3 regions of the Stenotrophomonas sp. 22385 genome follow, and region 3 is predicted to be linked to each of the others. Evidence: predicted binding sites of a transcription regulator. Region 3 holds the regulator's gene; each other region holds the start of a gene.
What was found. Region 3 encodes HrcA, which represses chaperone genes, less so after heat shock. Its sites were predicted from a motif close to TTNGCACTCNNNNNNNNNGAGTGCNAA; they were not measured.
Positions count from the first base shown of each region.

Region 1: rpoH (RNA polymerase sigma factor RpoH) is a predicted target of HrcA. The motif match lies at 839-865, and genes of this name have one in related genera.
Region 2: ACTJI4_RS01725 (co-chaperone GroES) is a predicted target of HrcA. The motif match lies at 1,409-1,435, and genes of this name have one in related genera.

Region 1 covers NZ_JBQEOG010000001.1:376,885-379,151, forward strand. The annotation lists gene ACTJI4_RS01525 (hypothetical protein) at 1-480, shown strand, start outside; gene rpoH (RNA polymerase sigma factor RpoH) at 876-1,751, shown strand; gene purD (phosphoribosylamine--glycine ligase) at 1,875-2,267, opposite strand, start outside.
Region 2 covers NZ_JBQEOG010000001.1:415,197-417,463, forward strand. The annotation lists gene ACTJI4_RS01720 (endonuclease) at 1-1,201, opposite strand, end outside; gene ACTJI4_RS01725 (co-chaperone GroES) at 1,481-1,768, shown strand; gene groL (chaperonin GroEL) at 1,852-2,267, shown strand, end outside.
Region 3 covers NZ_JBQEOG010000003.1:134,192-136,458, reverse strand. The annotation lists gene grpE (nucleotide exchange factor GrpE) at 62-577, opposite strand; gene hrcA (heat-inducible transcriptional repressor HrcA) at 659-1,726, opposite strand; gene recN (DNA repair protein RecN) at 1,819-2,267, shown strand, end outside.

The DNA of each region.
Region 1 (2,267 bases), on a different contig from region 3:
GCCTGGCGCCCGCACGACAACACGCGCTGGGCGGCGTTCGGCAAGTACACCTATCTGTACGACGTGGCGTCGCTGGGCCAGGAAGGCGGCAACGTGTATGACCAGAAATCGCAGATCGTCTCGTTCGAAGGCGTCATGCAGGTCAGTGACCGTTGGGAGCTGGCCGGCAAGCTGGCCGGGCGTTGGGGCGACTATCGCACCGGGCGCGGCGAGGGCGAATGGCTGGACAGCCGGGTGAATTTCTCGGCACTGCAGCTGCGCTACCGGCTGTTCTCCCAGTGGGAAGCCCTTGCCGAGTATCGCTGGCTGGATGTGCGCGAGGGCGGCGACAAGAAGGGCTGGCTGGTGGGCGTGGATCGCCAGGTCGGGCAGAACTTCAAGATCGGCGCCGGGTACAACTTCACCGAGTTCAGTGATGACCTGACCGAGCTGCGGTATGAGGCGAAGGGGTTTTTCTTGAGTCTGTCGGGATATTACTAAGCGTCGGTGGGTTCTGGCCTGCCACCCATGGGGTGGCACTACCGGGCGTTGCGGCTTCGGCTGTCGGCTTCGGTGGTTCCGGTGCCGTGCATCGGCTTGGGGGGCTTTTGGGGGCGTTCAGGCGTTGGCGGGTGCCGGCGCTGAATGCCTGGCAACGTTTTCATCCTGAATGGGTGTCTTTTGGTGGGATTGTCCTGCCCAAAACGACGTGCTTGTGACGTTTTTGCCTATATCCCATTGATTTAAAATGGAAACTGACGCGGCGCGGCCCACTCGCAACTGTCACCATTTCGCGGTACGTTAGGGGCCTGATCTGCGCCAGCGTTTCACTCACGGAACGCTGGAACTTTTTGAACTGTCAGCAGTCCAAATACGGGACTGATAAGATGACCCCTATGAGCCAGAACATGTCTACTGCCCTTGTGGCAAACAATCTTCCGATTCCCAGTGCGCTCGGTTCGCTGGACGCCTACATCGGCGCCGTGCACCAGATCCCGGTGCTGACGGTCGATGACGAGCAGGACCTGGCCCGCCGCTTCCGCGACGAGCAGGACCTGGACGCCGCGCGCGAGCTGGTCCATTCCCACCTGCGCTTCGTGGTGCACGTGGCCCGTGGCTACAACGGCTACGGCCTGCAGCTGGGCGACCTGATCCAGGAAGGCAACATCGGCCTGATGAAGGCCGTGAAGCGCTTCGACCCGGACATGGGCGTTCGCCTCGTGTCGTTCGCGGTGCACTGGATCCGTGCCGAAATGCACGAGTTCATCCTGAAGAACTGGCGCATCGTCAAGGTCGCCACGACCAAGGCGCAGCGCAAGCTGTTCTTCAACCTGCGCAAGTCCAAGACCCGCCTGGGCTGGTTGAACGCGGCGGAGGTGACCGCGGTCGCCAAGGACCTCAACGTGTCCGAACGCGAAGTGCTGGAAATGGAATCGCGCCTGTCCGGCCGCGATGTCGGTTTCGATGCGCCCAGCGATGACGACAACGAGCATGCGCCGCCGTCGCCGGCTGCGTTCCTGGTCGCCAACGACGAAGATCCGTCGATGGCCTATGAGCGTGCCGACAGCGAAGACAACCAGCTGCAGCTGCTGCGCGAAGGCCTGGCCGAGCTTGACGCACGCTCGCGCGACATCATCCGTCGCCGCTGGCTGGACGCCGACAGCAAGGTCACGCTGCAGGAGCTGGCCGATGAGTACGGTGTGTCCGCCGAACGCATCCGCCAGGTCGAAGCGAACGCGCTGAAGAAGATGAAGGCGCTGTTCACCGCGTAATGCGGCGTCCAACGCAGTACACAGAAAACCCGGCGTTGCCGGGTTTTTTGTTGCTTCGAGCGTGCCCACCAACGGTGGGCACCTGCCGGGTAGCGCCCGACCGTTGGCCGGGCGCCGCGGCGATCATGCCCGCTCGCGGGCGATCGCGCGCCAGCCGATGTCGTTGCGGTGGAACTCGTTGTCCCACGACACCTTCGCCACGCCGGCATACGCATTGGCCTGCGCGTCGCCCACGCTGTCGCCCAGCGCGGCCACGCACAGCACACGGCCGCCGGCGCTGAGCACCTGGCCCTGCGCGTCCAGCGTGGTGCCGGCATGGAACACCTTGGCCGTGGACGGCACCTGGTCCAGGCCGTGGATGACGTCACCGGTGATCGGCGCCTCCGGGTACGGCGAGGCCGCCATCACCACGCCCAGGGAAGGACGCGGATCCCACTGCGCCTGCACCGTGTCCAGGCGTGCATCGATTGCCGCTTCCACCAGCTCCACCAGGTCCGACTGCAGGCGCAGCATCAC
Region 2 (2,267 bases), on a different contig from region 3:
AACCCAGCGAATTGGGCCAGGTGTGCTCGCGGTTGTAGGTCAGCCCGCTGCCGGTGCCGGCCCGGTCGCTGACCTTGGCGTAACTGCGGTTGCGGTATGCGTCCAGGATCCGGCCGCTGTTGTTGGGATCCTCATCGGCGATTTCCAGGATGGTCCAGGTGCTGGTGCCCGAGCCGCTGTACGGGTACGAGGTGTGGCCCTTGATGGTGGCGTGCAGCGAGCAGCGCAGCTGGCTGGGGCTGGAGGTATTGACCTTCGCGTAGTAGCTGCCCGGGTCCGGATCGGGGCCGGGGCCGGTACCGCCGCTGGCCACGGTGAAGGCAATGCGGGTATCCGCTGCCGGCCGTGCACCCTGCGCGTCCTTGATGCGGGCGGCGCGGATATCGAAGCGGCAGGCTTCGCCGGCCACCAGCGCGGTGTTGGTGGACAGGGTGAAGCGGGTGCCGCTGTTGGCATGGGTCAGCGGCACCGTGCCGGACTGGCCGCAGCTGAGCGTGAATGCACCAGCGCTGGCGGTGACGTTTTCACTGAAGGTGACGACCAGATCGGCGGCAGCCGGGAAGCTGGCCGCGCCCTGCTCCGGGGTGGTGGTGGTGACCGACGGCGGAGTGTTGGGTCCGGTGCCGCCGGTGCCGCTGAAGCTCTGGCCGGCGTTGCAGGCACCGAAGGTCTGCGCGGCCGATCCGGCCCAGGTGAAGTGGGCGTACTGGCTGCCGCTGCCGGTGAGCTGCAGGGAGGTGCCCGGCGCGGTGCTGTTGCTCTCGCTGACCGGGATGTTCTGGCTGGTCAGCCCGGCGGCCGGGCCGCCGGCGGCGGTGATGGTGCCTTCGTAGCTGATGAACTGGACCACCCTGCCGCTGGCGTCCACCAGTGCGATGCCGTCGTTGGCACCGTTCTGCAGGCCGTTGGTCGGGTAGGTGACGGTGGCGATGCTGGCCTTGCCACAGCCGGCGGCGCTACCGGCCGGCACCGGGGTGTCTGCGTAGACCGTGGCCGCCGACGGCGTGCTGCCGTTGTACAGGTACAGCCGGTAGGTACCCAGGTCCTCTCCGCCGGTGGCGACCACCTCGATGGCTTCGCCGACATCCCCGGCCGGGGTGCTGTCGTCGTAGTGCAGTTCATTGATGAATACGTCTGCCTGGACGGAACCCGCGGCCAGCGCCAGCAGGCACCCCAGGGACAGTGGTGTGAGCAACCTCATCTACGGCTCCTTGTGATTGGGTTTTGCCGGCCGAATCTAGCTAATCCATATGACACATCTATCGATTTGTCGTCTTCGGCACTCCGCATTGAGACGTGCGTCAAGAAAATGGCGGTCTGGGAGAAATCGTCGGCCCCCCCTTGAAAGGGCCGGGGACAGCACCATCTCTGCCCTGTCCCGCACTGGCGGGTTTTTTCGCGAGCGGTGCTGGCAGTCACCTGGGGTGAGTGCTAATATCGCCGGACTTTTTCAAATCAATCAACAACTTAAGAGGCACGCATGAACATCAAGCCGCTTCACGACCGCGTTGTGGTCAAGCCGATCGAAGCCGACGAAGTCTCCGCCGGCGGCATCGTGATCCCCGACTCGGCCAAGGAAAAGTCGACCAAGGGCGAAGTCGTGGCCGTGGGCCCGGGCAAGCCGCTGGACAATGGCAGCGTGCGTGCGCCGTCGCTGAAGGTCGGCGACAAGGTCATCTACGGCCAGTACGCCGGCAGCAGCTACAAGAGCGAAGGCGTGGAATACAAGGTCCTGCGCGAAGACGACATCCTCGCCGTCATCGGCTGATTCCGCCTCGCGGGGCGTTGCCCCGCTGCCCCGATCTAATGTCGCCGGGCACGACCCGGCCCCAACATAAAAAGGTAATCGCAATGGCTGCCAAGGAAATTCGTTTCGGTGAAGACGCCCGCGCCCGCATGGTGCGCGGCGTCAACGTTCTCGCCAATGCCGTCAAGGCCACCCTGGGCCCGAAGGGCCGCAACGTCGTGCTCGAGAAGAGCTTCGGCGCCCCGACCATCACCAAGGACGGCGTGTCCGTCGCCAAGGAAATCGAACTGGCTGACAAGTTCGAGAACATGGGCGCGCAGATGGTGAAGGAAGTCGCCTCGCGTACCAACGACGACGCCGGCGACGGCACCACCACCGCCACCGTGCTCGCCCAGGCCCTGATCCGCGAAGGCGCCAAGGCCGTGGCTGCCGGCATGAACCCGATGGACCTCAAGCGCGGTATCGACAAGGCCGTAGTGGCCGCCGTCGCCGAGCTGAAGAACATCTCCAAGCCCACCGC
Region 3 (2,267 bases):
TTCCGACACTTTCAAGCCATCCATCAAACGCTGTGTCCGATGGCAGCCGAACGCGTTCAGGTCAGTCCCGGGCGACCACGACCAGCGCCGGCCGCAGCAGGCGGTCATTGAGCAGGTAGCCCTTCTGGAACACCTGGACCACGCTGCCCGGCGCCGCGCCAGGCGCATCGGTCTGGCTGATGGCCTGGTGGTGTTCCGGGTTGAAGGTCTGGCCGGTGGGGTCGAGCAGGGTCAGGCCGTTGTCGGCCGCCACCTTGAGCAGCTGCTTGTAGGTCAGCTCAAGGCCTTCGCGCAGCGGGCTGGGCTCGGCGCCGGCGGCGTTGAGCCCGGCGTCCAGGCTGTCGAACACCGGCAGCAGCTCGCCCAGCAGCTTTTCGTTGGCGAAGCGGCGTGCCTGTTCGACGTCGCGGGCCACCCGCTTGCGCTGGTTGTCCAGGTCGGCGCGCTCACGCAGCGACTCGGACCGGAGCAGGGCCAGTTCGTTGTGCAGGCTCTCCAGCTGCTGCTGCAGGGTATCCCCCGCAGCGGCGTCGCCGGCCGGGGTCTGGGATGCGATATCAGGCTGATCTTGGTTCATTTCCGGATCCTTGGCGGTGACTCTCCGCCTCCACCCACCCCTATGTGGGCGGCTGGACCCGATTCAAGAGCCAGGGCGGCTTCAGGTGCGATTACGGGACAATCCGGCACCGGCCGGGGCATCCAACGCCGCGCCGAGTACCTGGGCGGTGGCTTCCACCAGTGGAATCATGCGGTCGTAGGCCATCCGTTTCGGCCCGATCACCCCCAGCACCCCCAGCACCTGGCCACCGGCCGAGTACGGGGCGGTGACCAGCGAGACGTTCTCCAGCGGCATCACCCCGGTTTCCTCGCCGATGAAGATGCGCACCCCGGGGGCCTGGATGGTGCGCTCCAGCAACTGCAGGATCTCGCGCTTGCTGGCGAACAGGTCGAACAGTTCGCGCAGGCGGTCCAGGTCGGACAGGTCCTGCACCCCCATCAACCGGGTCTGCCCGGCCAGCACCATGTCATCGGCCGGCGGCGCCATCGCCTGTTCGGCCAGTTCCACGCTATGCGCCAGCAGCTGCTCCATCTCCGTGCGCGCCTGGCGCAGTTCGACCAGCAGGGTGGCGCGGATCTCGGCCAGCGGGCGCCCAGCGCAGTGCGCGTTGAGGTAGTTGGCCACCTTCTCCAGCTCGGCCGGCTCCCAACTGCGCCTGGGTTCGATCACCCGGTTCTGCACCTCGTTGTCGGCGAACACCAGGATGGCCAGCACCCGGCGCGCATCCAGCGCCACGAAATCGATGTGGCGGAAGGCGAACTGCTCGCGCCGCGGCGCGCCCACCACGCCGACGAAATGGCTCATTGCCGAGAGCAGCTCCGAGGCACTGCCAAGCAGGGCCTGGGTGCCCGCACCGCTGGACAGCTCGCTGCGCAGGCGGTTGAGCTCGTTTTCGCCGGGCGGCTGCATCTTCACCAGGCTGTCGACGAAGACCCGGTAGCCGTGCGCGGTGGGCACCCGCCCGGCCGAGACATGCGCTGAGCTGAGCAGGCCCAGGTCTTCCAGATCGCCCAGGATGTTGCGGATGGTGGCCGGGCTGACATCCAGCCCGGCCAACCGCGCCAGGGTCTGCGAGCCAACCGGTTCACCGTCCTGGATGTGGCGCGCGATCAGCGTCCGCAGCAGGTGGCGGGTGCGCGGCGCGAGATGGGGCGCGGAGGGGTGCATGGAATCAACCTGTGAGACGCGACATTGGATAATGGCAGGAACACTGCCTGCCCCACCCATGCTAGCGTTGCGCGGCTCAAGAACCCAATACCATGCTCAGACATCTATCGATCAAGGATTTTGCCGTTGTCCGCGCCACCGAACTGGAGTTCGGCGCAGGCATGACCGTGGTTTCCGGCGAGACCGGCGCAGGCAAGTCGCTGATGGTCGACGCCCTGGGCTTCCTGTCCGGGCTGCGCGCCGACAGCGGCGTGGTCCGCCACGGCGCGGCGCGTGCCGAACTGTCGGCTGAGTTCGCGCCCGGTGAAGAGGCCCCGGCCCGGCAATGGCTGCGCGACAACGAGCTGGATGACGAGGACCAGTGCCAGCTGCGCCGGATCATCCGCGCCGATGGCGGCTCGCGCGCCTGGATCAATGGGCGCCCGGTGACCCTGTCCCAGCTCACCGAACTGGCCGGCATGCTGGTCGAGATCCACGGGCAGCACGAACAGCAGGCGCTGCTGGCGCGGCCGTCGCAGCTGGCGTTGCTCGACGCATTCGC